3 regions of the Nocardiopsis sp. NPDC006198 genome follow, and region 1 is predicted to be linked to each of the others. Evidence: riboswitches for the same ligand, from Rfam matches in the RefSeq annotation. Region 1 holds a riboswitch; each other region holds the start of a gene.
What was found. A riboswitch is a leader RNA that binds a small molecule or an ion and turns the genes downstream of it on or off. The one in region 1 is predicted to bind cobalamin.
Positions count from the first base shown of each region.

Region 1 (10,009 bases):
CGCGGGCGCGGGCTCGGTCGGCATCGAGTGGATGCGCGCCCACCCCTCGTGCACGGCCACGGCGGTGGAGGCCGACGCCGGGCGCGCCGGGCGGATCGGCCGCAACGCCGACAGGCTCGGCGTCCCGGGCCTGCGCGTGGTCGCCGGCCGTGCGCCGGACGCGCTGGAGGGGCTGGCCCCGCCCGACGCGGTGTTCGTCGGCGGCGGCGCGACCCGGCCCGGCGTGCTCGACGCCTGCCTGGAGGCGCTGGTACCGGGCGGCCGACTCGTGGTGCACGGGGTGACGCTGGAGACCGAGCGGCTGCTCGCGGACGCCTACCGGCGCCACGGCGGGGAGCTGACCCGCACCGCCGTGGAGACCGCCGCGCCCATCGGCGCGTTCACCGGATGGTCCCCCGCCCGCACCGTCACCCAGTGGAGCCTGGCCACGTCACCCGGAAGCGCCTGACGAGGGGGCGGCGCCCCTGGGCCGCGCGGGGTCGTACAGGTAGGACTCACCGCCCCCCTCGGGGTCGAGCGCCCACCCGACCAGGATCACCGCCGCCTGCCGGAGCCCCGCCTCCTCCACCAGGCCGGCGACGGTGGAGACCGTCCCGCGCAGCACCGCCTCCTCCGGCTGGCTGGCCCGGTACACGACCACCGCGGGACAGTCCGCGCCGTAGGCGGGGACGATCTCGGCCATGAGCTCCCGCACCCGCCGGATCGCCAGGTGCAGCACCAGCGTGGCCCGCGTCGCCGCGAACGCGCCCAGCGCCTCGGTCTCCGGCATCGCCGTCGACCGGGCGCCGGTCCGGGTCAGCACCACCGACTGGGCCACCAGCGGCACGGTCAGCTCGCGGCCCACCAGCGCCGAGGCGGCCGCGTAGGCGGGCACCCCCGGCGTGACGTCCCACGGGACCCCGTGCGCGTCGAGCCTCCGGGTCTGCTCGGCCAGCGCCGAGTACAGCGAGGGGTCCCCGGAGGTCAGCCGTACGACGTCCCGGTCCGCGGCGTGCGCGGCGACCAGGCGTTCGGTGATGCGGTCCAGGTCCAGACCCTGGGTGTCGACCAGTTCCGCGCCGGGGGCGCAGTGGGAGAGGACCCCGGGGTCCAGGTACGTGCCGGGGTAGAGGACGACGTCGGCCGCGTTGAGCATGCGCGTGGCGCGGACGGTGAGCAGGTCGGCGGCTCCGGGCCCCGCCCCCACGAAGTGCACGGTCACGGCTGCACCCACCTCGGCGTCCAGACCCGGCCCGACCCGGAGACGCGGGTGCCGGAGGCGCCGACGATGAGCAGGCAGCGCATGTCGACGCCGGCGGGGTCGAGCTCCCCGAGCGTGGTCACCGCCAGGGACTCGCCCTCCCTGCCGACGCTCCGTCCGACGACGACCACGGTGTCGGGCTTGCGGTGCTCCAGCAGGACCTCGCGGGCGGCGGCGACCTGCCCGGTCCGCGAGCGCGAGGCCGGGTTGTAGATCGCCAGCGCCAGGTCGGCCTCGGCGACGGCGCGCAGGCGCCGTTCGATCACCTCCCAGGGCTTGAGCCGGTCCGACAGGCTCATCACCGCGAAGTCACCGCCGACGGGGGCGCCCGCCCGGGCGGCGACCGCCTGCACGGCGCTGACGCCCGGCAGCACCCGGACCGGGACGTCCCGGTAGGCGGGGTCCTCGGCCGCCTCGAACACGGCGGTGGCCATGCCGAACACACCGGCGTCCCCGCCCGAGACCACCGCCACGCTCTCACCGTCGCGGGCGAGCCCGAGGGCGAGGCGGGCGCGGTCGATCTCGACGGTGTTGCCGGAGGCGTGCCGGGTCAGGCCGGCCCGCTGCGGGACGCGGTCGACGTAGGGGCCGTAGCCCACCACGTGGTCCACCCCGGCCAGCGCCGCGGAGGCCTCGGGGGTGAGCCAGCGGCCGGGACCGGGCCCCAGGCCGACGACCAGCAGCTCGGCGGCAGGGCCGGCGGGCTCCACGGCCGCGGGTTCCGGCAGGGACCGGTCGCGCGACCTCCTGCCGTTGCGGCTGTCCCCGGTGACCAGGACCAGGGAGAAGTAGGGCACCGTCGCCGGATCGACCTCGGCCACGGGCAGCCGCCGCTCCCCGTCCATGGAGGCGCGCTCCACGTACACGGCGTGCTCCAGCCGCCCCGCGGACTCCAGCGCCCGGCGCACGGCGGGGAAGGTCCGGCCCAGCTTCATGACCACCGCGGCGTCGGTGTCGGCCAGCCGGCGGGCCAGCTCCGGCTCGGGGAGGGTTCCGGGCAGCACGGTGAGCACGTCGGTCTGCCGGGCCAGCGGGGCCGCCGCCACCGCCGTGGCCGCGGCGAACGCCGGGACCCCGGGCACGATCTCCGTCTCGTACCGCTCGGCCAGCCGGTCGTGCATGTACATGTACGAGCCGTAGAACAGCGGGTCGCCCTCGGAGAGGAGCACGACGTCGCGGCCGGCGTCCAGGTGCGCGGCCAGCCGGGCGGCGGACTCCTCGTAGAAGTCGGCCAGCACCCCCGTGTACCCGCCCGGGTGGTCGGTCGCGCCGGTGGTGACCGGGTAGGTGAGCTGTTCCTCGACCGCCGACCCGGGGATCAGCGACGCGGCGATGCGGCGGGCGTTGGACGCCTTGCCGACCCCGGCGTGGTAGGCGACGACGTCGGCCGCGGCGATGAGCCGTGCGGCCTTGAGGGTGATCAGCTCGGGGTCGCCGGGGCCGACGCCCACCCCGTGGAAACGTCCGGTCACTCCTCCTCCTTGGCGAGTGCGTTGAGAGCGGAACAGGTCATCGCGGAGCCTCCGCGGCGGCCGCGGGCGGTCACGTAGGGGATGTCGGCGCCGAACCGGTCGCCGAACTCCGTCAGCGCCTGCTTGGACTCGGCGGCCCCCACGAAACCGACGGGGCAGCCGACGATCGCGGCCGGGCGCGGCGCCCCGTCGGCCAGCATCTCCAACAGGTGGAAGAGGGCGGTGGGCGCGTTGCCGACGGCGACCACGGCGCCCTCCAGGAACGGTTCCCACAGGGAGACCGCGGCGGCGCTGCGCGTGGTCCCCCACTCGGCGGCGAGGCCGGGGACGCGTCCGTCGCCCAGGAAGCAGAGCACCTCGTTGTCACACGGAAGGCGGCTCGCGGTCACACCGCTGGCCACCATGCGCGCGTCGCACAGGATCGGCGCCCCGGCACGCAGGGCGGAGCGCGCCGCGGACACCAGGCCGGGGTGGACCACCAGGTCCCCGGCGAGGTCGACCTGGCCGGTGCCGTGGATCATCCGCACGGCGAGCCGCTCCGCGTCGGCGGGCAGGTGCCCGAGCTCGGCCTCCTTCCTGATGACGGCGAAGGAGTCCGTGTAGATCGCGGGCCCGTCGTCGATGTAGTCGTAGTGCCGGCCCGGCCGGCGTGGGACGGTCACCGCGCCTCCCCGGGGCTGGAAACGGACTCTCCCGGCACCAGGACGCCGCGCCAGGGTGTGACGACGAGTTCGCCGGACCCGGCGGCGAGCGCCTCCTCGGCGAGGGCCTCGGCGGCCGGACGGTCCAGGCCCTCGTCGGGCACACGCACATGCCGTGCGCCCCCGGGCAGCGGGCCGTACGGCAGCGGTGGGGCGGGAGGCGGGAGCCGCCGGTCCGGTTCCACCGGCCCGGCCAGCGGCGCCGGGAGCTCGGCGACGTGCCACGGCGCGGTGGGCCCCTCCCCGCGGCGGTCCAGGAACGCGTCCGCCAGGCGCAGGAGCGCGGCGGGCGCCTCGTCGACCGGCACCAGCGGGCCCCAGCGCTCGCCGATCCTCAGCTGGGCGACGCCCTCGTCCAGGGCGACGAGCCCCAGGTCGCACGGGTGGCCGATCAGGTCGCCGCGCCCGTCGTCCAGGACGAACAGGAAACGGCCGGGCAGGTCGGCGCGGCGCGGGACGGAGCACAGCATCGTGTCCAGGTCCGAGGCGACGGGGCGCAGGTCGGCCCGGCCTCCGCCCGGTCCGGTCCCGGCGGGGCCCGCCGTGCCCGTGCCCGGGGAGACCATCACGTTGCGGACGAGTTCGTGGCTGACGGAGGGCAGCAGGCCGGTCTCCGCCAGGGCCCGGACCACCTCGGGCCCCAACCGCCCCGCGTTTCCCGGCAGCGCGCGCAGTTGCAGGTTCGCGCGGCCGGTGACGTGGACACGGCCGGAGCCGTACCGGTCGGCCACCGCGGCGAGGGCGCGCAGCGAGGAGGCGCCGACACGGCCGCCGATGAGCCGGAGCCTGACCAGCAGGCCGTCCTCGGCGGGCCAGGGTCTCAGCACGCCGGGGCAGCGGTCGCGGCGCGTACGGCGCGTGGAGGGGGGAGAACCGGTCGGGGACATGCGCGTCCTTCGGGTCAGGGGCTCGTTCGCGGAGCCCGCGGATGACTCGGCGGACCGTGGCCGCCGGTGCCAGCAGGTCTTCGGACTCGGATTCGACCGGTGCGGAGCGCCTTCCCGGAGCCGTGCTCCAGTGGCTGTCCCGGGGAGTGCTCCCCGGACGTGCCCGCCCGTCATCCTCACCGCTGCGCGTCAGTCCCGGATTCCCACCGGGTTCCCTGACCCCACCAAGTGGAGTTCGACTGGCCCGACGAGGGTACCCCGACCCCCTCCTGCCTGCTCCGGGGGACGTCGCCTTGCCGTGCCGGCCTCCGGCGGCGGCCCCGGGCGGTCCGGCCGGGGCGGACCGGGCGACCGGCCCCGTCCCCGGGCCCGCAGACCGGATGACCGGACGACATGAAGGGGCCCCGCCCTCCGAGGAGGGCGGGGCCCCGACCGCGCGGACGCGGGGACGGGCCGCGGGACGGCCGCACGGGTCCTCGCAGGTCAGTCCTCGGCGCGCACGTCGACGACCTCGCCGGCCGCGTCGAGGATCACCTCGTACTCCTGGCCGCCGGCGTCGAGCACCTCGGCGTCCCAGCCGTCCCAGCCGTCCTCGTCCTGGCGCTCGACCTCGACGGTGCGGGCGCCCTCGCCGACCGCCTCGGCGGCGTTCGCGGACACCGTGTCGCGGTCGGCCTCGGTCTGCCCGCCGGTGTTCTGCCACGGGGCCGGGCCGTCGTCGGTGTCCCGGAAGGCCAGCCCGTTGATGGTGTACACGTCGGCGTCGTCGCGGTCGTCGTCGGCCTCGTAGCGCACGCCCAGCGTCACCTCGGTGCCCTCCAGGCCGCGCAGCTCGTCCAGGAGCGGCTGGACGGTGCCGTTGCCGTCGAAGTCCTCCAGCTCGGGGTCGGTCAGCAGCCACTCCTCGGGTCCGAAGTCGACCTCGACACCGGACACCGTCCAGTCGTCGGTGTCGTCGCCGTCGTCGTCGTCACCGTCGGCGCGCAGCTCGCCCACGAGCTGCTCCAGGCCGTCCACCGACTGGGACGAGGGGGGGTTCTGCCCCGACGCGTCCGCCCCGCTCGCCGAGGGGGCCGAACCGGAGGTCACGCCGGTGAGCTCGATCGAGTCGACCTGCTGCTCGGGGTCGTCCACCACGAGGTAGCCGATCGTGCCGACGGCCAGCAGCCCGGCCGCGGCGGCGGAGGAGAGGAGGATGACGGTGTTGCGCTGCATCGGCGTTTCCTTTGCTCGAAGGTTTCTACTGCCCCAAGCATGCGGCGGCAAGATGATGGAGTCCTGAAAGCCACCTGAAGAACGTCTTCATGTGGCTCTCAGGAACGGTTCAGCGGTTCCTGCCAAGGTAGGGGGACCACGGGCGGAGAGGACACGGCGTTGGCGATTCTGGTGGTGGAGGACGAGGAGGGCATCGTCTCCTTCGTGCGGCGGGGCCTGGAGACGGCCGGGTACCAGGTGCTCTCGGCCGCGGACGGGATCGACGGGCTGACGATGGCCCTGTCCCCCGACGTCGACCTGGTCGTCCTGGACCTGGGACTGCCCGGCATCCCGGGGGAGGAGGTGCTGCGCCGCCTGCGGCAGCGCCGCCCCTCGGTCCCCGTGATCGTGCTCACCGCCAAGGACGCGGTCAGCGACCGGGTGGCCAACCTCGACGCCGGGGCCGACGACTACATGGTCAAGCCCTTCAGCGTGAGCGAGCTCCTGGCCCGGGTCCGGGCGCGCCTGCGCACGGGCGGACAGGAGCGCGGCGACGTGCTGGCGGCCGGCGGCGTCGTACTCGACCTCGGGGCCCGCACCGCCTCCGTCGACGGCCGGACCGTCAACCTGTCGACCCGCGAGTTCGGCGTCCTGGAGGTCCTCATCCGCAACCCCTCACAGGTGTTCTCCCAGCCCCAGCTGCTCGACCGCGTCTGGGGCTACGACTTCGACGGCGCCTCCAACGTGGTCGAGGTCTACGTCAGCCAGCTGCGCCGCAAGCTCGGCGCCGACCGCATCCAGACCGTCCGCGGCGCGGGCTACCGCCTCGCCGGGGGTACCCGGTGAGCCTCACCGGCCGCGTCGTCCTGCGGTCGCTGCTCGTCATGGCCCTCGTCATCGGCGGCGTCGCCCTGCTCACCTACGAACTCGTGCGCGTCTCGGGCCTGACCGACATCGACCGCCTGCTCCGGGAGGAGTCGGCGCTGGTCGGCGACGCCCTCGCCGACCAGGTCCCCGCCGCCGCGGGGCTCGACGGGGTGGTCTCGGGGCCCGAGGCGGAGCGCGCCGCACGTCAGGCGCTCGCCGTGCGCCCCAGCGGAGCCCGCCACGTGACGCTGGTGACCGCCAACGGGGCGCGCCTGCAGAGCACGGGAGGCCCCACCCGCGTCGCCGGGCTGATGCGCGGCGGCGACGCCCCCGCACCCGAGCCGGGGACGATCCGCACCCTCGACACCGACGCCGGCCCGGTCCGGGTGCTCGACACCGAGGTCGCCGACGGGGCCGGGGTCCCCCTCGCCGTCGTCACCGTCGTCGCCCCCCTCGACTCCACCCGCGACACGGCGGCCACGGTCCTGCTGCTCTCCGCCCTCGCCGGCGGGGTCGGCGTCGTCGGCGGCGGCATCGCGCTGTGGCTGGTGGTGCGGCGCACCCTGTCGCCCGTGCGGGAGGTCTCCGAGGCGGCCAAGGCCATCTCCCCCTCCGACCTGGACACCCGCGTACCCGTGCCCGCCACCCGCGACGAGATCGCCGAACTGGCCACCGAGATCAACCAGATGCTCGTGCGCATCGAGCAGGCCGACACCAACCGGCGCCGCTACCTGGCCGCGATCTCGCACGAGGTGCGCACCCCCCTCGCCGTCGCGGAGGGGCACCTGGAACTGCTGGGCACGGCCGACGCGGCCGTCGTGCGCGCCGAACTCGACCGCCTGCGCCGGGTCCTGGAGGACCTCATGGCGGTCGCCCGGGGAGGCGACGAGATCGACGTCCGGGTGGAGGCGGTGTTCCTGCCCGACCTGTTCCACGCCGTGCGCGCCCGGCTGGACTCCCTGCCCTACGCCGGCGCGGTCACCCTGGAGGAGCCGCCGCCGGACGTCCTGCTCGGCGACCAGTCACGCCTGGAGCAGTGCCTGGCCAACCTGGTCGCGAACGCCGTCGACCACAACCCGGAGGGCACCCGCGCCACCGTGGCCGCCCGCGGCGAGGGCGACTCCCTCGTCCTCACGGTGTCCGACGACGGCCCGGGCATCGACCCCGCGCTGCTGCCCCACGTGTTCGAGCCCTTCGTGACCTCGCGGGACGAGGGCGCCGGCCGCATCTCCGGCCTCGGGCTGGCGGTCGTCAGCTCCCTGGTCCAGGCCCAGGGCGGCCGGGTGGGGATCGACAGCGGGCCCTCCGGCACCGGCGTCGCGATCACCCTGCCCAGGGCCACGGCCTGACCGGCGGCCGACACGCCGCGGCGGCCCGGGGAGCGCAGTGCGTGCGGGAAGCGCCGGGGCGCGCGGGGACGGGCCTGTGCGAAGGCATGCCGGACCGGGGCGGCGGGAGGGAAGGGAAAAGCCCCAGGCGCATGTCAGCAGAGGCGGCACTGGGGCGTTCCCCAGGACAGTAGCATCGGGCGATGTCCTCCGTCGAAGCAGACACCGACGCGGTCCTGAGCCTGGTCCCCGCCCCGCGCCTCGCGCCCTACCTGGCGCTGGCCGGGGGAGACCGGGGCCGCGCCCTCGCCCTGTACGAGTGGGGCGCGCGCGTGTCCGCGGCGGCCTTCGAGGACATCGCCCACCTGGAGGTCCTGCTCAGAGGGGGCATGGACAGGGTCCTGCGGGCCCACTTCCGGGAGGCCGAGCGGGGCATCCCCTGGTTCCTGCTCCCCGTTCCCGGCGGCGAGTACGTCGCCGAGGCGTCCGGCCGCGTCCGTGAGCGCCTCCGCCAGGAGGGGCGGGAGACGCGCGACCAGGTCGTCGCCGCGATGAGCTTCGGGTTCTGGTCCGGGATGCTCGGGCCCGGGTACGAGGAGCTGTGGCGGGCCTGCCTGCACCGGGCCTTCCCCGGGTCGTCCGGGATGCGCGCGGAGGTGGCCGCCACTGCGGAGGGGGTCCGCCGGTTCCGCAACCGGATCGCCCACCACGACTCGGTGCTCGGCGTCGACTTCCCGTTCGAGGTCCGCCAGGTCGCGGAGCTGGCAGCGTTCGTCGACCCGGCCGCGGGGCGCTGGCTCCGAAGCCGCAGCCGGACCATGGACGTCTACGCGCAGCGCCCCGCCACGCCCGACGACACGCTGGTGGTCTCGGCCCCCGGCGCGCTGTTCCTCTACGAACGCTGCCGGGCCCACGTCACACGGGCGGGACAGGCCTTCGCCGGGGTCGACCGCATGGCCTTCCGAGTGGACGACATGATCGCCTCGGACCTCCCGCGGGTCCTCCTGCGCCGGGACAACGTGGAGTGGACCGAGCGCGGCGCGATCCGGCTGCGCCGCACCCGCGACCCCTGGGACCGCAGGATCGCCGAGGTCGTCGAGGACTCGCTCGTGACCGGGCGGGACGGGGGCCGGCGCCAGGTCTTCCTGCTGACCGGGCCGGACGAGCCCGGCCACCGCCGCCTGGCCGGGCCCCTCCCCGTGAACGGGGACGTGTCCGGGACCGCGGCGGCCGGGAAGGACGGTTCCGGCGGGGGCGGGGAGGGGTTCGCCGGGCGGCCCGTGCCGGAGTACGCCTACACCCGCCTCCACGCCCTGGAGACCGGCGCCGCCGGCTGACCCGGAAGGGCCCGGACACGCGGCCCCTCCGGTCCGCACCGGGGCGTCGGACGCGGAAGCCCGGCGCCCCCTAGGATGTGGACCATTGGTCCGCTTGAAGCGGCGGGCCCGTCTCGCAGGGGGAGTGAAAGTGAGCCCACGCAGGGAGCGCGCCGACGCGCAGCGCAACAGGGAGGCGGTGCTCGCCGCCGCGGACCGGCTCTTCGCCGCGAGCACGAGCCCCGGCGGCGTGTCGATGGACGACGTCGCGACGGCCGCGGGCGTCGGCAAGGGCACGCTCTTCCGCAGGTTCGGCGACCGCGACGGCCTGATCCAGGCGCTCATGGAGAAACGGATCGCCCCCCTGCGCGAGGCCGTCGCCGAAGGGCCCGCGCCCCTCGGCCCCGACACGCCCGCGCGCGAACGCGTTCCGGCGCTCATGGCCGCGCTGCTGCGGTTCAAACTCGACAACCGCCACCTGGCGCTGGCGCTGGAGACGGGCGGCGGGAACAGCCCCTACCGGGCGGGGCACTACACGTGGTGGCACACCCTCCTGCGGGACGCCGTGCGCGGGATCCCGGGCGCGCCCGACGCCGACTTCACCGCCCACGCGCTCTTGGCCGCCGTCCGCGCCGACCTGGTGGAGCACCTGGCCGGCGGGGAGGGGGCCCCGCCGGAGCGGCTGGAGGAGCGGCTGGAGGCGTACGTCGCCAAGGTGCTCGCCTGAGGCCCTTCCCCGGCGGCGGCCCCCGGCGGTCGGTGCCGGGGGCCGCGGGGGAGGGGCGCGGTGGGAGGGGACGCTCCTGTGGATGTCAGCCGAGGTCGGCGGACTCCCGCTCCGGGGCGGCCCCCTGCCCGCGCGCGGCACGGCGGCGCCGCACCCCGGCGATCACCGGGACCACGGCCGCCAGCAGCACCAGCGCGTACAGGGTGATCGAGATACCGCTGCCGACCAGGATCGACGGGTCGCCCGAGGAGGCGGCCAGCGCGCGGCGGAACTCGGT
Region 1 covers NZ_JBEXSY010000009.1:16,458-26,466, forward strand. The annotation lists gene cbiE (precorrin-6y C5,15-methyltransferase (decarboxylating) subunit CbiE) at 1-448, shown strand, start outside; gene ABZ234_RS08765 (SAM-dependent methyltransferase) at 431-1,213, opposite strand; gene ABZ234_RS08770 (precorrin-2 C(20)-methyltransferase) at 1,198-2,712, opposite strand; gene ABZ234_RS08775 (precorrin-8X methylmutase) at 2,709-3,374, opposite strand; gene ABZ234_RS08780 (nitrite reductase) at 3,371-4,300, opposite strand; cobalamin riboswitch at 4,354-4,559, opposite strand; gene ABZ234_RS08785 (hypothetical protein) at 4,784-5,515, opposite strand; gene ABZ234_RS08790 (response regulator transcription factor) at 5,675-6,340, shown strand; gene ABZ234_RS08795 (HAMP domain-containing sensor histidine kinase) at 6,337-7,710, shown strand; gene ABZ234_RS08800 (hypothetical protein) at 7,893-9,026, shown strand; gene ABZ234_RS08805 (TetR/AcrR family transcriptional regulator) at 9,157-9,732, shown strand; gene ABZ234_RS08810 (tripartite tricarboxylate transporter permease) at 9,818-10,009, opposite strand, start outside.

Region 2 (10,009 bases), on a different contig from region 1:
ATCGTTGCGGTTGCTCACTTCTTCGGTACGCACCTTCCGTGACGAGGGGACATCGTTGTGGGAGCGCTCCCATAAAACAAACAGAGTAGTACCCCGATGTCAATCGACCGGATGCAGGCCGAAACCCAACCGTTACGCGGGGGCGCCTGCGCCGCGCGCGGGCGCCCCCGGGGGGCTCAGTCCTCGGAGGCCCCGCCGCCGACGGGGAGCACGATGCCCTCCCAGCGCTCCTCCATGAACCGGCGCACCTCGTCGCTGTGCAGCAGCTCGTCGAGCCTGACCACGTCCTCGGCGTCGGCGTCCTCGGACCGCACGACCAGGCCGTTGGCGTACTGGTTGTCCTCGGTGCCCTCCCAGGCGAGGGCGTTGGCCGTCGCGGGCAGGTCCGCCTCCAGGGCGTAGTTGCCGTTCACGACGGCCGCGTCCAGGTCCTGGAGCGAGCGCGGCAGCTGGGCGGCCTCCACCGGCGTGACGGTGAGGTCGAGGGGGTTCTCCTCGATGTCGTCGACCGAGGGGGCGCTTCCGCCGGTGTCGGCGAGCGTGATCACGTCCTCGGCGGCCAGGAGCTCCAGGGCGCGCCCCATGTTCGAGGTGTCGTTGGGGACGCCCACCTCTCCGCCCTCGGGCAGGTCGGCCAGGTCCGTGAGCTCCTGCGAGTAGACGCCGAACGCCTCCAGGTGCACGTCCGACACGTAGCTCAGGTCCGCGTCGGGGTTGCCCTCCAGGTACTCGTCCAGGAAGGGCGCCGTCTGGTAGTAGTTCACGTCCAGCTCGCCCTCCGACAGGGCGGCGTTGGGCTGGTTGTAGTCGGTGTACACCACCACGTCCAGGTTCAGGCCCGCGTCCGCCGCCAGGTTCTCGTCGACGAACTCCAGGATCTCCGCGTGCGGCATCGGCGTGGCGCCGATCCTCAGCGTCGTCAGCCCCTCGGCGTCCGTGCCCTCCTGGGCCCGCTCGCTGGGGCTGCCGCAGGCCGCCAGCACGGCCGCGGCCAACCCCGCGGCGGCGGCCCCCCGCGCCACTCGTGCCCTCGTGCTCCCGGTCATCGCTGTCTCCTTCCTCGTCGGTCAGAAAAATCGGGGGGTCGGGGGGAGTGCGGGAGGGGGCGGGCCCGCGGCCCGCCCCCGGGGTCGCCGGCCGTCGGACGGGACCCGGTCAGCGCCGTGACAGGCGGCGCACCAGCAGGTCGCCGATGCTCTGCGCGATCTGGACGATCACGATCAGCAGGATGACGGTGGCCCACAGGTAGTGGTCGTTGAACCGCTGGTAGCCCTCGCGGATGGCCAGGTCCCCCAGTCCCCCGCCGCCGATGGCGCCCGCCATCGCGGAGTAGGAGATGAGGGCGACCACGGTCATCACCAGGCCCGCGATCAGGCCGGGCAGGGCCTCGGGCAGCAGCACCTTGCCCACGATCGTGAAGCGCCGGGTGCCCATCGCGTGCGCGGCCTCGACGACGCCGCGGTCGACCTCCCGCAGGGAGGTCTCCACCAGGCGGGCGAAGAACGGGATGGCGCCGATGCTCAGGGGCACGATCGCCGCGGTCGGGCCCAGGGTGGTGCCCACCAGGAAGCGGGTCAGGGAGAGCACCGCCACCATCAGGACGATGAACGGGAGCGAGCGGCCGATGTTGACGACCGCGCTCAGGACGGCGCGCACGGCCGGCGCCGGGGTCAGCCCTCCCCGGTCCGTGGACACCAGGAGCACGCCCAGCGGCAGGCCGACCAGCACGCTGATGAGCGTCGCCCACACCACCATGTAGACGGTGTCCTGGGTGCCCAGCCACAGGCTGGGCCACATGTTCGGCCAGTCCTGGACGAACGCGACGATCGCGTCCCAGGCGCTGCCGCCGTCGGCCGCGGACGCCGCGAGGGTGAGGGCGTCGGTGGGGTTGGTCATCACTTTCCGGCCTCCTCGACCAGCAGGCCGTGCTCGGACAGGTAGGCGAGCGCCTCGGCGCGGCGGGCGCCGCGCATGTCGACGCTCAGACGGCCGACGGACTGCCCGGCGACCTGCTCCACGCCGCCGCCCAGGATGTTGACGTCGACGTCGAAGCGGCGGGTGAGCTCGGACATGAACGGCTCGTCGAAGGAGCGCGGGTAGGTGATGAACACCGTCTCCGGGCCGCCGTTGGCGGGCAGCGGGAAGAGGGAGCGCGCGAGCAGCGACCCCGGCGTGCCGATCAGGTCGAGGACCCGGCCCGACTCCAGGAACACGCCCTTCTCCATGATCGCCGCGGAGTCGCAGATCCGCTTGATCACGTCCATCTCGTGCGTGATGAGGAGGATGGTGAGACCCAGCTCGTCGCGCAGGCGTCGCAGCAGGGCGAGGATCGAGTCGGTGGTGGCGGGGTCCAGCGCGGACGTCGCCTCGTCGCTGAGCAGCACCTGGGGGGCCGAGGCGAGGGCCCGGGCGATGCCGACCCTCTGCTTCTGGCCGCCGGAGAGCTGCGCGGGGTAGGCGCGCGCCTTGTCGCCGAGGCCCACGAGTTCGAGGAGTTCGCCGACGCGGGCCCGCCTGCGGGTCCTGTCGACGCCGGAGACCTCCAGGGGGAAGCCCACGTTCCCGGCGACGGTGCGCGAGGACAGCAGGGCGAAGTGCTGGTGCACCATGCCGATGTTGCGCCTCGCCGCGCGCAGCCGGGCCCCGCGCAGCGAGGTGAGCTCCTCGCCCGCGACCTCGACCGTCCCGGCGTCGGGGCGCTCCAGGAGGTTCACCGAGCGCAGGAGGGTGCTCTTGCCCGCGCCGCTCTGGCCGACCACCCCGAAGATCTCCCCGGGTTCGACATGCAGGTCGACCCCGTCCAGGGCGGTCACCTGGTGTTTCTTCAACCTGTAGGCCTTGTGCAGGCCCACTGCGTCAATCACGGTTTTCCCATCGACGTCTCAGCGGTGGTCTCACGGCGCCCTGTGCAGGAGCGCGGGGGGCTGGACTCGGCGTGGGGTTGACGCCCACGTCCGAGCGTACGGAGAGCCCCGCGGGCGGGCGGCGGCGACGCGCCGGTGCGGGTGCGCGCGGCGGGTCGGCGGGCGGGCGCCCCCGTGTGGTCGGGAGGGTCCGACACCCCCGCGCCGCGGGGCGGCCCGGATCGGCGCGGCGGGCGGGCGGCTCCCTACGAGCGGTTCCCGGAGCGGGCCCGCAGGCCCGTGCGGGCGCGACACAGGCCCCGGCGGGAGGCCGGACACCCCGCGGTGCCGTCCGCCCGGGCGGGAATGGTGGTCGCTTGGTCGCGCTCTGGAGCCTTCACGGTCCCAAGCCAACCATGGCGGACCAGCCGCTTCACCTGAATCATCATCCGAATTCAGGTTATTTAGACCACATTGACAACCTTTGTCCACCGGTGGAATCGTCCCGTCTTTCCCCAATCCCCGCGCGAGTGCCTACACTCATGACCATCCCGTGACTCCCACTCCCCCTCCGCGGCACGCGCGAGGGGTCAGGGGGCGGGGCCGCAACGGCGGCCCGACCCCGTACGGGAACAGACGAGAAGCAGCGCCCGCCCCTCTCCCGTGCCCGACGGGAGTGTGCGCGGGCTCGAGGAGCGACCACACAGTGCAGTCCGACGACCTGAGCCGAGTGGACGATTTCGCCGACTTCTGGGCTCCCGACCCCACCGACCGCGCCCGGGGCGAAGGCCTCGCACGGGTACTCCCGGCGATCGTCCGCCCCGGCCGCGCACGCGTGGCCGCGCTCGCCGCGGGCCTGGTCGGGAGCTTCCTCGTCCTTCCCCAGGCCGCCCTCGCGGCGGCGCCCATGGACCCCGAGAGCATGAGCTCCCTGCGGGAGCGCGCGGACAGCCTCAGCGAGGACTACAACGGCGAGCTCCGCGACATGGAGGGCGTCATCGCGGAGGCCGAGCGCGCGGAGAACCGCGCCGAGGGCACCCGGGAGGAGGTGGACGCCGCGCGCGAGCAGGTGCGCGCCCTGGCGGTCGCCACCTACACCAGCGGCGGCATCGACCCGTCGATGTCGCTGTTCGTGGGGGACGAGCCCGACACGGTCATCGACCGGGCCGTGGTCGTCGACTACCTCGCCACCAGCAACCAGGACAAGATCGACCAGCTCGACCAGGCCCTCTCCCGCGACGAGACCGCGCAGGAGGCCGCGGAGGAGCGGCTGGCCGAGGTCGAGGCGGACCTGGAGGAGCTGGAGGAGCGCCGCACCGAGGTGGACCGGCTGATCGCCGACCACCCCGAGCAGCCGATGGGCGGCCAGTACAACATCACCCCGCGCACCGAGCTGATGCGCCAGCGGGTCATCGACGAGTTCGGCGAGGGCCGGGACGTGGGCGGCGTGGGCTGCTACCGGGCGGTCGGCGGCTGGGTCGTCGGGGAGCACCCGCTGGGTCGGGCCTGCGACTTCATGCTGGACCCGAACGGCGGCATGCCCTCGCAGGAGCAGGTCGACCGCGGCTGGGCGATCTCCGAGTGGGCGATGGAGCACGCCGACGACTACGGGATCATGTACGTCATCTACCGGCAGCAGATCTGGGACGTGCGCCGCGGCGACACCGACTGGCGCGCGATGTCGGACCGGGGCAACCTCACCGAGAACCACTTCGACCACGTGCACATCTCGATGTTCTGAGGCCGTGCGGCGGCCGCGGCCGGGGCGCCGACCGGCCGCGGCGCCGAAGCGCCCCGGCGGACAGCGGCCCCATTACCCGGACGCGGGCGCGGAATCCAGACGTCGGCGTCACGATTGCGTCACGCGAACCATGATCTCGCACGCAACCGACACAAAACAGTGACGATTCACCCTGTTACCCCTGGTCGGGCCTGCCGCGGGGGCATACCCCGCGGCTACTATGCACAGGTCCCGACCTCGGCCCGGGGATCCCCCGGAGCCTGCCACGATCGGCACCCCCGGTCCCCCGGGATCCTCCTCACGGAGACGGGGAACGCCCGGCCCCACGCCTCCGCCCTCGCCCGCGGGAAGGCGGTGGCGGTAGGTGCGCCTCCCCTCGCACGGCCCCTGTACCGCTCCGACCGCGCTCCGGCACGGCCGCGCGGTCCCGGAAGTCGTGAGAACCCACCGGCACGCACACGCGTCCCAGACAACACGGCCAGCACATCACGGGCGAGGGGAGCCATGAGCGAAAACGGACCTTACAACCAACCACCGCAGAACCCCTACGGTGGCGGGGACAACAGCGGGGGCCAGCCCCCCTACGGCGCCCCCTACGGCGACCCGGGCACGGGCGGCCAGCCCGCCTACGGCGCCCCCACGGGTCCCGGCCAGGGCTTCCCCGGCCCGGAGCAGCAGATGTACGCGGGCGGCCAGCCCCCCTACGGCGGCGGCCCCGGCTACCCCCATCCCCAGCCCCAGCCGCCCCAGGGCGGCGGCAGGGCCAGGCTGTGGGTCGTCATCGGCGGCGGCGTGGTCATCGTCGTCCTCGTGGTCGCGGTCCTGGTCATGCTGGTCACCAACGGCAACGAAGGGACGACCGTCGCGGCCCCGCCCGAGGGCGAGCCCTCCGCGAGCGCGGAGGAGGCGACCGGCGGCGACGAGCCGGCCCCGGAGCCCGACCCCGACGCGGCCCCCGCCGGCGAGCCCCCCTACTCGGTCCCCACCGAGCCCTGCGACGCCTTCACCGAGCAGGTCGTGGCCGACTTCCTCGTCACCGACGGCGGCAACAAGTCCGTCCGCGACGAGAACTCGTACTGCGACACCCTGGACGCCACCCTGCCGGAGGGCAACCCCCCCGGCGGCTACGCCTCCTTCGAGATCGTGTACCAGACCCCCTACTCCGCCGCCGACTCCGTCGAGGCCGCCACGAGCCAGTTCCAGGACACGGTCGCCCAGATCACCGGCGAGAGCGAGTACAGCACCCTGTACGACGCCGGTGACGTGGAGGAGAGCAAGGAGGTGGAGCTCGGCGACGAGGCCCACTTCATCGTCACGAAGTACGACTTCGTGGGCGACCTCATCCCTGAGGCCGTGCTGCTGGTCAGGACCGCGAACCTGAACATCCAGATCACGTACCAGCTGCACCCGTCCTTCACGGGCGAGGACTCCGCGGAGGACCTGGTCCTCCCCGACAACCTCGAGGAGATCATGGTCAACGCCGGCGCCGACGCGCTGGCCGTGGTCGGTACCTGACCGGTCCACCGCAGGGACGGGGAGGGGCCGCGGCCCCTCCCCGTCCGCTTCGCCCCGTGCCCGGCCCGAGGCCCTGGGCGCCCGCTCACTCGCGGAGACCGCACTCCAGACGCACCGGCGGAGCCGATGCCCCGGCCCGGGCGCCCGCGCGCTCGCGGAGACCGCCGGCCGCCTCGCCCCGGAGGCGCCCGGGCCGGGCACGGAACACCCCGCTAGCGGGCGCCGGGCAGGTCGGCGCGCACCCGGCGGGCGGCCTCCACCATGTTGCGCAGGGCCTGCTCCGCCTCGGCGTAGCCGCGCGTCTTGAGACCGCAGTCGGGATTGACCCACAGGCTCCCGGCGTCGATGTGCGCGACGGCCAGCCGCAGCGAGCCCTCGATCTCCTCCACGGACGGCACCCGCGGTGAGTGGATGTCGTACACGCCGGGCCCGATCCCCCGCTTGTAGCCGCGGCGGCCCAGGTCCTCCACCAGCTCCATCCGGGAGCGGGCGGCCTCGACGCTGGTCACGTCGGCGTCCAGCGCCTCGATGCCGCCGACGATGAGGCCGAACTCCGAGTAGCACATGTGCGTGTGGATCGTCGTGGACGGCGACACACCGGACGTGGCCAGGCGGAAGGAGTTCACCGCCCAGTCCAGGTAGGCGGCGCGCCGCTCCTCGCGCAGCGGCAGGAGCTCGCGCAGGGCCGCCTCGTCCACCTGGATGTGGCGGATGCCCGCACGCTCCAGGTCGGCGACCTCGTCCCTCAGCGCCAGGCCCACCTGGCGGGCGGTGTCGCCCAGCGGCTGGTCGGTGCGCACGAACGACCAGGCGAGCATGGTCACCGGGCCGGTCAGCATGCCCTTGACCGGCTTGTCGGTGCGCGACTGGGCGTAGGTGATCCACTCGACGGTCATCGGCTCGGGGCGCGAGACGTCGCCGAACAGGATCGGCGGGCGGACGCACCGCGAACCGTAGGACTGCACCCAGCCGTTCTCGGTGGTGGCGTAGCCCTCCAGCTGCTCGGCGAAGTACTGGACCATGTCGTTGCGCTCGGGCTCTCCGTGCACGAGCACGTCCAGTCCGATCTCCTCCTGGAGCGCGACGACCCGGTCGATCTCCTCCCGGAGGATCTGCTTGTAGGCGTCCTCCGCCAGGGCGCCCCGGCGGTGCGCGGCGCGGGCGCGGCGCAGTTCCGCGGTCTGGGGGAACGACCCGATGGTGGTCGTGGTCAGCGGCGTGTCCGTGGGGGCACCCCTGTCCTGGGGGCGCTCGTAGGCGTCCGGGCCCAGGGCGTCCAGGCGGGCGCGCACGCGGGCGTCCGTGAAGGCAGGACCGCCGCCGGCCCCGCCCGCCGCGTACTCGGCCTCGGTCCCCTCCGAGAGGACGCGGCCGAGGAGGGCCGTCTCGTACGCCTTCTGCTTGGCGAAGGCCAGGGCCTCGCGCAGCTCGGGGGCGAGGGAGGTCTCCGCGTCGAGGTCGATCGGCACGTGCAGGAGCGAGCAGGACGTGCTCACCGTCAGCTCGTCCGTGAGGGCGAGCAGGGTGCCGAGCGTGGCCACGGCGGCCGGGACGTCGGTCCGCCAGACGTTGCGGCCCTCCACCACCCCGGCGACCAGGCGGGTGCTGCCGAGGCCCGAGACCTTGACGAGGTCGTCGACGCCCTCGCCGTCGGTGACCAGGTCCAGGCCGACGGCCTCCACCGGTGAGTCCTTCAGGACCCGCAGTGCGGGAGCCCCGATGGAGCCGAAGTAGGTCGAGACCAGGAGGGAGGGGCGCTCGGTGAGGGAGCCCAGGCGCCGGCAGACCCGCTCCAGGAGCCCGACGGCGGCGCGTCCCTCGTCGGTGGCCAGGATCGGCTCGTCCAGCTGCACCTCGGCGGCCCCCGCGGCGGAGAGGCCGGCGAGGAGCTGGGCGTAGGCGTCCAGGAGCTGGTCGAGCAGCTCGACGGGGCGCCAGCCCTCGGGGGCGTCGTCCGCGGCCTTGGCCAGCAGGAGGAAGGTGAGCGGGCCGACCAGGACCGGGCGGGTCGGGAAACCCGCCTCGGCCGCCTCCCGGAACTCGGCGAGGGGCTTGTCACCGACCAGGCGCGGGCGGGTGCTCGGCGACAGCTCGGGGACCAGGTAGTGGTAGTTGGTGTCGAACCACTTGGTCATCTCCAGCGGCGGGGCGCCCTGCTCGCCCCGGGCGAGGGCGAAGTAGCGGCGCAGCTCCTCGTCGCGGTCGCCGGCGGCAGCCGGCGAGGCGAACCGGGAGGGCACCAGGTCGAACAGGACCGCGGTGTCCAGGACGTGGTCGTAGTACGAGAACGTGTTGGACGGGATGTCGTCGACGCCCGCCTCGCGCAGCTGGGCGTAGACGCCCAGGCGCAGGCCGGCGGCGATGCCGTCCAGCTCCTCCGCGGCGGTCTCGCCCCTCCAGTACGACTCGCAGGCGCGCTTGAGTTCCCGGTTCGGGCCGATCCGGGGGTAGCCGTGCACGGTGGAGCGCACGGACGGCCGGGAGGCCTCGGGGGTGTGGGGCATGAGCTTCTCTCCCTCGTCGAAAGCCGGGTACCGGCCACGGGGGTGAGCGAGGACGCGGGCATGCCCGGGGCCACGCCGTGGGCGTGTGCGCCTGCCGCCGCTCCTCGGCCCTCCCTCGGGGCACGGGACCACCGGCGGCACGGGTGCGCCGCCGGGTGGAGGCAGGTCTTCGGACTCGGGGGCGCGGACGGCGCGAGCACCGTCCTCCTACTGGCCGCCGCTTCCCGGTTTCCGACCTTTCCGACCGGATTACCAGTGCTTATGGCGACGTTCGTTCCCTCATACCGCTGCGGGGCAGTCCCGGAGTCGCACCGGGTTCCCTCTTGCGACACACCCCTCCCCTTCCGGGCGCGGCCCGGGTTCTGGGGTGGAGCATGTACCTTCCACGCCTGCAAGTATAGGGAGCACCCCTCCGCCCCTGTACCCGGCGTGCTGCCCTGTGCCCCCGGCCGGAATCAGCGCGAACCCCTGTTGCGCGGCCGGCGTCACAACCGACATGAAGCGTCGCGGGGCCGAGTCCTCCCCCGTGCTCCCCGCGATCGTTCGTCTGAAGATGTACGTGGAGAACCCCTGGTGAACAAGCAGTCCCAACCGACCATGGCCCCCGGTCACCCCCTGTCCACGATCGCGGTCGCGCTGGCGGTCGTCGCGGGGCTGGTCTGGCTGGCCGTCACCCCGCCCGGCGTGCTCGCCTCCGAACCCGTGAGCGATACGCACCCGGGGTCGGCGGACGGCGGACCGGAGGCGGGCCCGCCCGCCGCCGGCGAGCCCGACGGGCTGACGGTGGTCGACCCCGACGACGTGGTGGACCTGGCCGAGGCCGAGCTCGCCCGCGAGGGCGGGGTGGCCGCGGAGGTCTCCTACCCGGTCGTCCCCGACGCCGACCCGCTGAGCGACTTCCTGGACCGCGCGCTGGCCGCCGAGGTGGACGCCTTCGAGGCGGCCAACCCCGGAGCGGTCTCCTTCGAGTCCGCGTGGAACCTGACGGCGGCCAACGACGACATCGTCGGGGTCCGCGTGACCCGTGAGGAGACCGACTCCGAGGGGACCCGTGAGGGATACACCACCTACTGGTACGACGCCCTCACCGGCTCGACCCACCCCTCCACCGCCCTGATCGCCGGCCAGGGGGAACTGGAGGAGCTGAACGGCCTCGTGCGGGACGCCCTCCCGGGGACCGCGGCTCCGGACGCGGTGCACCCGATCGCCTCGCTGTACGACTCCGTGGGGTTCAACCCCGCCGGCGACCTCGTCGTGGAGTTCGACGCGGGACAGGTCGCCCCCGTGGAAGAGGGCAGGACCCACGCCGTCGTCGCCGCCTCGGAGTCCGCCCCCCTGCTGTCGGACCTGGGCGAGCGCGCGCTGCGCTCGGCGACCCGGGGCGTCCGCGACTTCGCCGTCGCGGC
Region 2 covers NZ_JBEXSY010000010.1:31,415-41,423, reverse strand. The annotation lists gene ABZ234_RS09630 (GH1 family beta-glucosidase) at 1-18, opposite strand, end outside; gene ABZ234_RS09625 (MetQ/NlpA family ABC transporter substrate-binding protein) at 177-1,046, opposite strand; gene ABZ234_RS09620 (methionine ABC transporter permease) at 1,156-1,896, opposite strand; gene ABZ234_RS09615 (ATP-binding cassette domain-containing protein) at 1,896-2,852, opposite strand; gene ABZ234_RS09610 (hypothetical protein) at 3,550-4,584, shown strand; gene ABZ234_RS09605 (DUF3558 domain-containing protein) at 5,089-6,099, shown strand; gene metE (5-methyltetrahydropteroyltriglutamate--homocysteine S-methyltransferase) at 6,312-8,603, opposite strand; cobalamin riboswitch at 8,767-8,928, opposite strand; gene ABZ234_RS09595 (polysaccharide deacetylase family protein) at 9,201-10,009, shown strand, end outside.
Region 2: another riboswitch for cobalamin. It lies ahead of metE (5-methyltetrahydropteroyltriglutamate--homocysteine S-methyltransferase); the one in region 1 lies ahead of ABZ234_RS08780 (nitrite reductase).

Region 3 (10,009 bases), on a different contig from region 1:
GTCGCACCTGACCGTGTGCGCCGTGGACTCCGAGACCGGCGACGCCGAACACGTCTACGACTCCGCCGTCAACATGGGGGTCCCCACCATCGTCAAGGGCCCCAAGAAGGCCGTGTTCGACTTCGTGAACGAGCTGCTCGAACGGGAGCCCCGGTCCCGGGTGAGGATCACCGCCCTCCCCCGTCTCCTCCGCGACAAGTCGCAGGACTACCCCGACTTCCGCGACGTCTCCCTGTTCCAGGACGACTACGGGGACGTGCTCGCGCGGGCCGTCCTCGACGGGGGTTCGGCGCTCCCCCGGGCGGGAGGGGACGGGACGGGCGCGGTGCCGTCCCCGCGGGCGGCGGCCTCCCGTGACGTGCCGGACTGACCGAGCCGGGGAGAGCCACCGTGCCGACCATTCCACTCCATCCTTTATGCCCGTGCCGTTCGGCCGAAATCGTCTGGAAGCGGAGGCGATACCGACCCGTGAACCCTCCCGAACACGCACATCGGGGGTCCGTTCCGATTTCCCGGGCGATCGGGACGCGCCGCACGGCACCGCCCCCGACGGCGGCGTGGCAGAATCGGAGGAAGGACATTTCCAGGAGGAGTTCAGAAGAGGGGCCCGCCGACCCCTCCTTTGAAGTTCCCCACAAGGGGAAAAAGACGACATAATGGACGATTTGTCCCACAGGTACCAGAACGCACTCAGCACTCTGACAGGTGGCTCGTCCCGCCCGGTCGTTCTCGTCGACTCGTCCCCCCTCATGGAGCTGCACCGCGACAGCGTGGCCGCGCTGGTCGAGGGCGCCGGGCGGGCCGGGTGCACGGTCGTCCGCTTCCACCCCGGCAACCCCACGCACACCAGGGGTGAACACGATCCACCGTGGCCCCTGGAGTCCCACCTCCCCCCGGACGCCGCGGTCGCCGTCCTCGTCACCGACACGCAGGACCGCGGATGGCGCGGCCCGAGGCTGCGCTCCTGGGCCGCCTCGCTCGCCTCCCGCCTGCCGACCGTCCTCCTCCACCTCCTGGACCGCTCCGTCTGGTCCGGGGGGCCGCTCGCGCCCGGGCCGATGCGCATGACCGGGCCGTCCCCCGTCCCGCCCTCCTCCTGGGAGTTCACGGGGGCGGCGGCCGGCGCCGGGGACGGCGGCCTCCCCGCGGACGCCGCCGTGCTCCCCGTGCTGGAGTTCGGCCCGGACGCCCTCACCGCGTGGAGCGCGGTCGTGAGCGGCGGGGCCGGCGCCTGGGAGGCCGACGCGGCCGTGCTCCCCGCCGACGGCGCCCGGCCCCCGGGCTCCGCCCCCTGGGACCCCGATCCCGTGTCGCGCTTCCTCTCCCACGCCTCGCGCGGAGCACGCGACCTCGCCGTGCGGCTGGCCCAGGCCCCGGTCAACCTCAGGGTGGCCGAGCTGATCCAGAACAACATCCCGCACGCGCCCCGCGACCCGCGCGCGGCCGTCACCGAGATCGCCGAGGTTTTCGGCAGCGAGCTGATGGACCCGGCCGTGCCCCTGGGGGACCTCGACGACCCCGCCGCCGCGGCCCTGGAGTTCCTTCCGGGGGTCCGCAGGGACCTCCTGGGCGGCTTCGGCGACCTCAGCGTGATGCGGTCGGTGTTCTACTCCCTCGGGATCGAGTTCAAGGACGCGGCCAGGCTCTACCAGTGGCTGTCCCGGATCGAGACCGGCGCCCCCCAGGACCCCCCGCTCGACGGCGAGGAGGACCTGGCCCGCGCCGTGCTGCCCGCGCTCTCCGAGATGCCGGGCGAGTACCGCAGGTTCGCGGACCAGCTCCGCGTCGCCCTGGGGGAGGAGCCCGCCCGCGAGGCCGCTCCGACGGGCGCCCCGGCGGCCCGCAGCACACCCCCGGACGGGGCGCGCTCCCCCGGCGGCCCCGCCCCCCGGCACGGGGACGCGCCCCGCCCGCAGACCACCGCCCCCCGAGAGGAACCGAGCCCGACCGTGACCGACCCCCACACCCCCGCGACGGAGTCCGCCGGCTCGGAGCCCCTGGCCCTGGGCAGTTCGAGGCTGCGCCGTTCGCGGCAGAAGCCGCTCGCCAAGCTCCGCGGCGTCCCGCCGCACAACCTGAACTTCACCGGGCGGGAGAAGATCCTCGAACACGTCCACGACCTGTTGGAGGACTCCGTCGGCGGGGTCTACCTGCTGGCGGGCGGCGGCGGCATCGGCAAGACCCAGATCGCCACCGAGTACGTGCACCGGCACCGGGACGAGTACGACCTGATCTGGTGGTTCGCCGCCAACAGCGCCTCGGACGTCCAGCAGTCCTACCTGCGCCTGGCCCGGTACCTGGGCCTGGGCGACGACACCGGGAACCTGGAGCAGGTCGCCCAGCAGGTACGGGAGGTCCTGGAGGGCGACCCCGGGGTGGGGCGCTGGCTCCTCGTCTTCGACGACGTCTCCGAGCTCGACCAGCTGGGGGAGGAGGTCCTCCCCTCGAACGGCCCCGGGGACGTCATCATCACCTCCCGCGACCAGAGCTGGATCCCCAGCGGGCGCAGCGAGGGCTCGATCGTCCCCAGCCTGAGCGCGCGGGAGAGCGTCGCCCTGCTCCGCAAGGTCTGCCCCCACGGCCTGGACGACGACGCGACGGCCCTGCGCATCGCCGAGCGGCTGGAGCACCTCCCCCTCGCGCTCGCGCAGGTCGGCGCCTACCTGCGCGACTCCCTGATGAGCGTGGAGGAGTTCCTCCACCTGCTCCAGGACAAGTTCGACGAACTCGTCACCCACGTGGAGCCGGAGGACCTGTACCCCCTGCCCCTGGCGGCGGCCTGGAACATGCAGCTCGACGACCTCCGGCGCGGCACGGGGCCCGACCGCGCCCTCAAGCGGATGGTCAGGGAGTTCGTCCAGCTCTGCTCGTTCTTCGCCCCGCGCTCCCTCTCGCGCACGCTGTTCCACCGCGCCCGCGGGCTGAGCCCCAACCCGGACCTGTCACAGATCCTCGGCAACGAGATGGTCCTGACGAGGGTCCTGCGCTACGTGAGCAGGCACAGCCTCGCCGAGTTCGACCGGACCAACCACACGTTCCAGCTGCACGTCACCTTCCAGACCGTCGTGCAGAGCACCCTCGGCGACGAGGAGCGGGTGCGCTACCGCGACCTGGCCCACCGGCTGCTGGCGCAGAGCGACCCCCTCGGCCCCGAGCTCCCGCAGAACTGGCCCGAGTACCAGCTGCTGTACACCCACGTGGACGCCTCCGAGGCGTGGCGCAGCCACGACCCGCAGGTCCGCGGCCTGGTGGGCAACGTGATCGTCTACCTGGTGGAGACCGGGAACGGCGACGCCGCGCTCGCCCTGGCGGACCGGGCCATCGAGGCCTGGTACGACGACACCGCGCAGAGGTTCCAGATCCAGCTGCTGCGCACCAGGATCCTCCGGATCCGCGGCGACAACGAGATCGCCCTCGCCGAGGCGGAGCGGATGTACGCGGAGCAGGCCCAGCTGGAGGGCCCGGAGAGCGAGGAGGCCCTGGAGGCCCACCGGGCGCGGGCCATCGCGCTCAGCAACCTCGGGCACTACGCCAGGGCCCTGGCCATGTTCGAGGACATCCACCGGACGAGGACCATGCTCTTCGCCGAGGACGACGAGAACACCCTGGTCATCGCCCACGACATCGGCGGCTGCCTGCGCCGCCTCGGCCGCTTCCGGCAGGCCCTGGAGCTGGACCGGCGCACCCTCGAACAGCGCAAGTACGTGTTCGGGCCGGACGGCATCCCGACGCTGCGGACGCGGTTGTCGATCGGCCTCGGCCTCATGGCCCTCGGGTACCTGGAGGAGGCCCGGGAGACGCTGGTGGACTGCCGGAGGCGGTTCGAGGTCACCGAGGCCAACGCCAGCACCCACACCTCGGAGATACCGGTCTTCCTCTCCGTCATCCACCGCCGGCTCGGCGACCACACCCTGGCGCTGGAGCTGACCGAGCAGGCGCGCGAGGTCAACGTCGCGCGCTACGGGCCGCACGCCCCGCCGACGCTGCACCTCAACAGCATCCACATGGTGAACCTGGCCTTCGCCAACCGCCTGGAGGAGGCCCGCCGGCTGGTCGAGGACCTCCTGGTACACATGGACGACAGGTTCCCCTCACGCCACCTCTTCCCCTGGGCCTCCAGGGCCAACGCGGCGATCGTGTTCCGCGTGCTGGGCGAGTACGAGCGGGCGTACGAGCTGGACCGCACCGCCATGGCAGAGATCCGCGAGCGCTTCCCCGACGCGGACGTCACCCTCACCGCCGTCGAGGTCAACCTGGGCAACGACCTGTTCGCCCTGGGCAGGCTCAAGGAGGCCCGCGCCCAGGACGCCGCGAGCGTGGAGCTGTGCCGGGAGGCCCTGGGGGAGCACCACGTCTTCCTGACCACGGCCCGGCGCAACCTGCTGATCAGCCGGCGGGCGCTGGGCGAGGACGTCGGGGAGGAGTGGGAGGCCCTGCGCGAGCACTACACCTCGCGGTTCGGGCCCGAGCACCGCTTCGTGGCCACGATGGCGTCCTTCACCCGGCTGGACACCGACATCTTCCCCGTGCGGGACTGAGGAGGGGGCGGCCCCGGCACACGCCCGGGGCCGCGGGGCGCAGGGGGCCGCTCAGCGCACGGACGAGACCAGGGACAGCCACTCGCGGGACCGGAACCGCAGGACGTCCCCGCCGGGGCGGTGGGAGTCGCGGAGGCACACGCGGCCCGGTTCCCCCAGGGAGGCCTCGCAGCAGTCGGCGCCGGGTCCCGACCTCGACGACTTGCGCCATCCGGTGCCGTCACGCCCGTCCCGCCAGGTGGCGCTTGCGTCGTTTCGCCCGGTCATAACTGGTACGTCCCACCGTTTCCTCCGCGCGGACGGCAGCGGAATATCATCGTTGCCGGACATCTCCTCTTATTTTACTTTCTGTGGACATCAAGAGGAATGGCAAGCCCCTTCGGAGAATGCGTGAGGCCAATGTGAACAAAGTGATCGACTTCGTCACCGACGACGGCACCGTGATCAGCATCGAGTCCGCCCCCGTCCGCAAGGAGGGGGCCGCCCCCGTCTCACGGACCCCGGGAAAGGCCACCGGGGACAAAAGGCTCGACTCCGTCCTGCTCCGCATCAGGAAGATCGCCGAGGCCGTGTCGGCGCAACTGGAGGAGCTCTCCTCCTCCTCGCTGGCGCCCTCGGAGACGGAGGTCGAATTCGGTGTGACCGTGAGCGCCGAGGCGGACGTCGTGGTGGTCAAGGGGACCGGCGAGGCCACCTTCAACGTCCGGATGACCTGGACCGCCAAGGGCTGAGGGCCGGGTCCCGGCGCCTCCGGCCGGGGCCCGGGACACACCCCCCGCACGCGAAAGCGGCCCGGATCGCGCGCCTCGATCCGGGCCGCCCCGGGGGGAGGCCGTGTCCGCCTCCCGGGAGGAGAGCCCCGTCCGGCCCGCCTCACGCGGGCCGGGACACCGTCAGTCCCAGTCCAGGCCGCTGCCGGTCTGGTACTCGATGACGCGGGTCTCGAAGAAGTTCTTCTCCTTCTGGAGGTCCATCATCTCGCTCATCCACGGGAACGGGTTCTCCGTCTCCCCGAAGATGGGGGCCAGGCCGATCTGCTCGGCGCGGCGGTCGGTGATGAAGTGCATGTACTTCTCGCACAGCTCCGAGTTGAGGCCGAGCACGCCGCGCGGCATGGTCTCGCGGCCGTACGCCACCTCCAGCTCGCACGCCTCCGCCAGCATCCGCCGGACCTCGCCCTGGAACTCCTCGCTCCACAGGTGCGGGTTCTCGATCTTGATCTGGTTGATCACGTCGATGCCGAAGTTCAGGTGGATCGACTCGTCGCGCAGGATGTACTGGTACTGCTCCGCGATGCCGATCATCTTGTTGCGGCGGCCCAGCGACAGGATCTGCGCGAAGCCGGTGTAGAACCACATGCCCTCGAAGATCACGTAGAACGCCACCAGGTCGCGCAGGAACGCCTGGTCGGCCTCCGGCGTGCCGGTGCGGAACTCCGGGTTCTCCAGGTTCTGGGTGTACTTGAGCGCCCAGGCGTCCTTCGCCGTGATCGACGGGACCTCCCGGTACATGTTGAAGAGCTCGCCCTCGTCCAGACCCAGGCTCTCGCAGATGTACTGGAAGGTGTGGGTGTGCACCGCCTCCTCGAAGGCCTGGCGCAGCAGGTACTGGCGGCACTCCGGGTTGGTGAGCTGGCGGTACACGGCCAGGACGATGTTGTTGGCCACCAGCGACTCGGCGGTCGCGAAGAAGCCGAGGTTGCGCTTGAGCATCAGGCGCTCGTCCTCGGTCAGCCCGTCCTTGGACTTCCACAGCGCGATGTCGGCCTGCATGGCGACCTCGGTGGGCATCCAGTGGTTGTTGCAGCCCGCGAGGTACTTCTCCCACGCCCACGTGTACTTGAGCGGGAGCAGCTGGTTGACGTCGGCGCGGGCGTTGATCATCGCCTTGTCGTCGACGTTGACGCGCTCGGCGTCGCGCTCGATCTCACCGAGGCCGCTGGTGGCGCCGGCGTTGTTCTCGGAGACTGCGGTCATGCTGGGGTTCTTCCGTTCTCCGGCCGGGCCGGAAAGTCGTTGTCGGGAGCGGGACGCGGCGTCGCCGCGGGCACGGTCCGGCGGGGCGGCCGGACCGGCCCGGGGCCGCCGGCGGGCGGCCCCGGGCCTCACGCCCTACTGGCAGGCCTCGCACTCGGGGTCGTCGATGGAGCAGGCCTGGCCGTCGACGATCTCGAACTCGTCCTCGATCTCGGTGTTCACGGCGGCGGGCGCCGCGACCGGCTCGGGGACGGGGACGGGGGCGGGCGCCGGGGCGCTCGGGGTCGCGGCGACCGAGTTGAGGCGGCCGTCGGTGCCCTTGAGCGTGCTCTTCTCCACGTGCGTGGCGCTCTGCGAACGCAGGTAGTAGGTGGTCTTGAGACCGGAGCGCCACGCGCGGCGGTACAGGGTGTCGAGCTTCCTGCCGCTCGGGGCCGCCATGTACAGGTTCAGGGACTGGGCCTGGTCGATCCACTTCTGGCGGCGCGATCCCGCGTCCACCAGCCACTCGGGGTCGACCTCGAACGCGGTCGCGTACAGCGCCTTGAGGTCGTCCGGGACGCGGTCGATGGCGCCGAGGCTGCCGTCGTGCATCTTCAGCGCCGAGACCATGTCGTCGTCCCACAGGCCGCGCGCCTTGAGGTCCCGGACCAGGTACGGGTTGACGACGGTGAAGTCGCCGGACATGTTCGACTTGACGTACAGGTTCCGGTAGAGCGGCTCGATCGACTGGCCGACACCGGTGATGTTGGCGATGGTCGCGGTGGGCGCGATCGCCATCACGTTGGAGTTGCGCATCCCGGTGGACCTCACGCGCTCGCGCAGCGAGTCCCAGTCGAGGGTCTCGCCCCGGTCCATGTCCAGGTCGCCGCCGCGGGAGTCGGCGAGGAGGCGCAGCGAGTCGATCGGCAGGACGCCCCGGCTCCACAGCGAGCCCTCGAAGGACTCGTAGGCGCCGCGCTCGGAGGCCAGCTCCATGGACGCCTCGATGGCGTAGTAGCTGATCAGCTCCATGCTCTCGTCGGCGAACGTCACCGCGCCCTCGGAGGCGAACGGGGTGCGCAGCTTGAACAGGGCGTCCTGGAAGCCCATCAGGCCGAGGCCCACGGGGCGGTGGCGCATGTTCGCGCGGCGCGCCTCGGGGATCGTGTAGAAGTTCACGTCGATGACGTTGTCGAGCATGCGCACGGCGGTGCGGACGGTGCGGCGCAGGCGCTCGGCGTCCAGGCCGTCGGGGCCCACGTGCTGGGCCAGGTTGACCGAGCCCAGGTTGCAGACGGCGACCTCGTCGGCGCTGGTGTTCAGCGTGATCTCGGTGCACAGGTTGGAGGAGTGCACGACGCCGACGTGCTGCTGCGGCGAGCGCAGGTTGGACGGGTCCTTGAAGGTGATCCAGGGGTGCCCGGTCTCGAACAGCATGGTCAGCATGCGACGCCAGAGGTCGACCGCGGGGATCTTCTTGGCGACCTTGATCCGGCCCTCCTCGGCGGCGGCCTCGTACTTCTCGTAGGCCTCGGCGAAGTCGGTGCCGTACTTGTCGTGCAGGTCGGGGACCTCGTCCGGCGAGAACAGGGTCCAGCTGCCGCCCTGCTCCACACGCTGCATGAACAGGTCCGGAACCCAGTTCGCGGTGTTCATGTCGTGGGTGCGGCGGCGGTCGTCGCCGGTGTTCTTGCGGAGGTCGAGGAACTCCTCGATGTCGATGTGCCAGGTCTCCAGGTAGGCGCACACGGCGCCCTTGCGCTTGCCGCCCTGGTTGACCGCGACGGCGGTGTCGTTGGCGATCTTCAGGAACGGGACGACGCCCTGGCTCTTGCCGTTGGTGCCGCGGATGTGCGAGCCGAGGCCGCGCACCGGGGTCCAGTCGTTGCCGAGCCCGCCCGAGTACTTGGACAGCATCGCGTTGTTGCTGATGCCGTGGAAGATGGCCTGGAGGTCGTCGCCGACGGTGGTGAGGAAGCAGGAGGACAGCTGCGCGCGCACCGTGCCGGCGTTGAACAGGGTGGGCGTGGAGGCCATGAAGTCGAACGAGGACAGCAGCTCGTAGAACTCGATGGCGCGGGCCTCGCGGTCGTCCTCGTTGAGGGCCAGCCCCATGGCGACGCGCATGAAGAACGCCTGCGGCAGCTCGTAGCGGACCTCGTCGCTGTGCAGGAAGTAGCGGTCGTAGAGGGTCTGGATGCCGAGGAAGGTGAACTGCTCGTCGCGCTCGGGGCGCAGGGCGGCGCCCAGTCGCTCCAGGTCGAACCCGGCGAGCGCCGGGTCGAGCTGGCCCAGGTCGATGCCGCGGCTGACGTAGGCGGCCAGGTAGGCGGCGTAGCGCTCGCCCATCTCGGACTGCCCGGCGGCGTCGGGGGCGCCGCTGATGAAGGTGAGGGCCTCGCGGCGCAGCTTGTCCAGCAGCAGGCGGGCGGCCACGAACGAGTAGTCCGGGTCGACCTCCACGAAGCTGCGGGCGGCCATGACCAGGGCGAGCTCGACCTCGGAGTCGGGGATGCCGGGGTAGAAGCCGCGGCGGGCCTCGGTGAGGACCTTCTCCGCCGAAACACCGGTGAGCCTCGCACAGGCCTCGGTCACGACGTGCTCGATCCGGTCGACGGCGGCGGGGGGCGCGCCCTCGTTGGTCGGCTCGGGCCGAACGGATACGGGCACGGCCTCGACGTCAAGGGTCATACAGCGGCTCCAACCTCGGTAGAAGAGTCCCGGCGGGGAGGGGACACGATGGGCAAGGTGCGCGGCACGCACCGGGGGACCGACGCACCGGGTGCGTGCGGTCGTCCGACCGGTGGGTCGCGGCGGCTCACCCTCGAAGCCCCGTCGTCGGCGCACGTTCACGTGCGCACCGGTGGCAGGTCTTCGGGCTCGTGGGCGGCCTACGCACCGTCGCTTCCCGGGGCCTTCGGGGGTCCCCAGTGCCTGTGACGGCTTCGTTCCCACTTACCGCTGCGGGGCAGCCCCGGCTTCGCACCGGGTTCCCTCTTGCCTCACCCCGAGGGGTGAACCACCAGCGGGACAGATACTACATCTAGGGGGCCCTGCGTTGGAACACCGCAAGATGATGGCGTGTCATCGATTTCTCGGATTCTTCGACGATCGTCGAACACACGCGTGGGCCGTGGTATGAGAGGGCCTCGGGCACCCGGTTCGGGGGGATGTCGCGCCTCGTCGGGGCAGCTGGGAGGCGACCGGACACAGCCTAGATCGTCGCCGGGGCTCCCCGGGACCGGGAGCGCCCCCCGAGGGGCGGCCGAACGCCCGGAACGCCGCTTCCGAGGCGGTTCGGGCGGCGCCCGGCGAACCGGTGCCGCTGACCACACGGCCGTGTCCGCGGCGGCCGACCCCGGACCGGAGCGGCCGGGCGGAGATCCGTGCCTCCACCGCCCCGGGCGTGTCGGCGGCGCGCCCGCACGTCGGAAAGCTCACTCCTCCGGGTCCGGGCCGGAGCGCCCCGGCCCGGACGGCCGGGGTCACTCCTCGTCGAGTCTGCGGTCCAGC
Region 3 covers NZ_JBEXSY010000002.1:221,002-231,010, forward strand. The annotation lists gene ABZ234_RS02755 (serine protease) at 1-370, shown strand, start outside; gene fxsT (FxSxx-COOH system tetratricopeptide repeat protein) at 657-4,538, shown strand; gene ABZ234_RS02765 (DUF397 domain-containing protein) at 4,590-4,805, opposite strand; gene ABZ234_RS02770 (CU044_2847 family protein) at 4,949-5,269, shown strand; gene ABZ234_RS02775 (ribonucleotide-diphosphate reductase subunit beta) at 5,432-6,514, opposite strand; gene ABZ234_RS02780 (ribonucleoside-diphosphate reductase subunit alpha) at 6,650-9,187, opposite strand; cobalamin riboswitch at 9,344-9,535, opposite strand; gene ABZ234_RS02785 (hypothetical protein) at 9,982-10,009, opposite strand, start outside.
Region 3: another riboswitch for cobalamin. It lies ahead of ABZ234_RS02780 (ribonucleoside-diphosphate reductase subunit alpha); the one in region 1 lies ahead of ABZ234_RS08780 (nitrite reductase).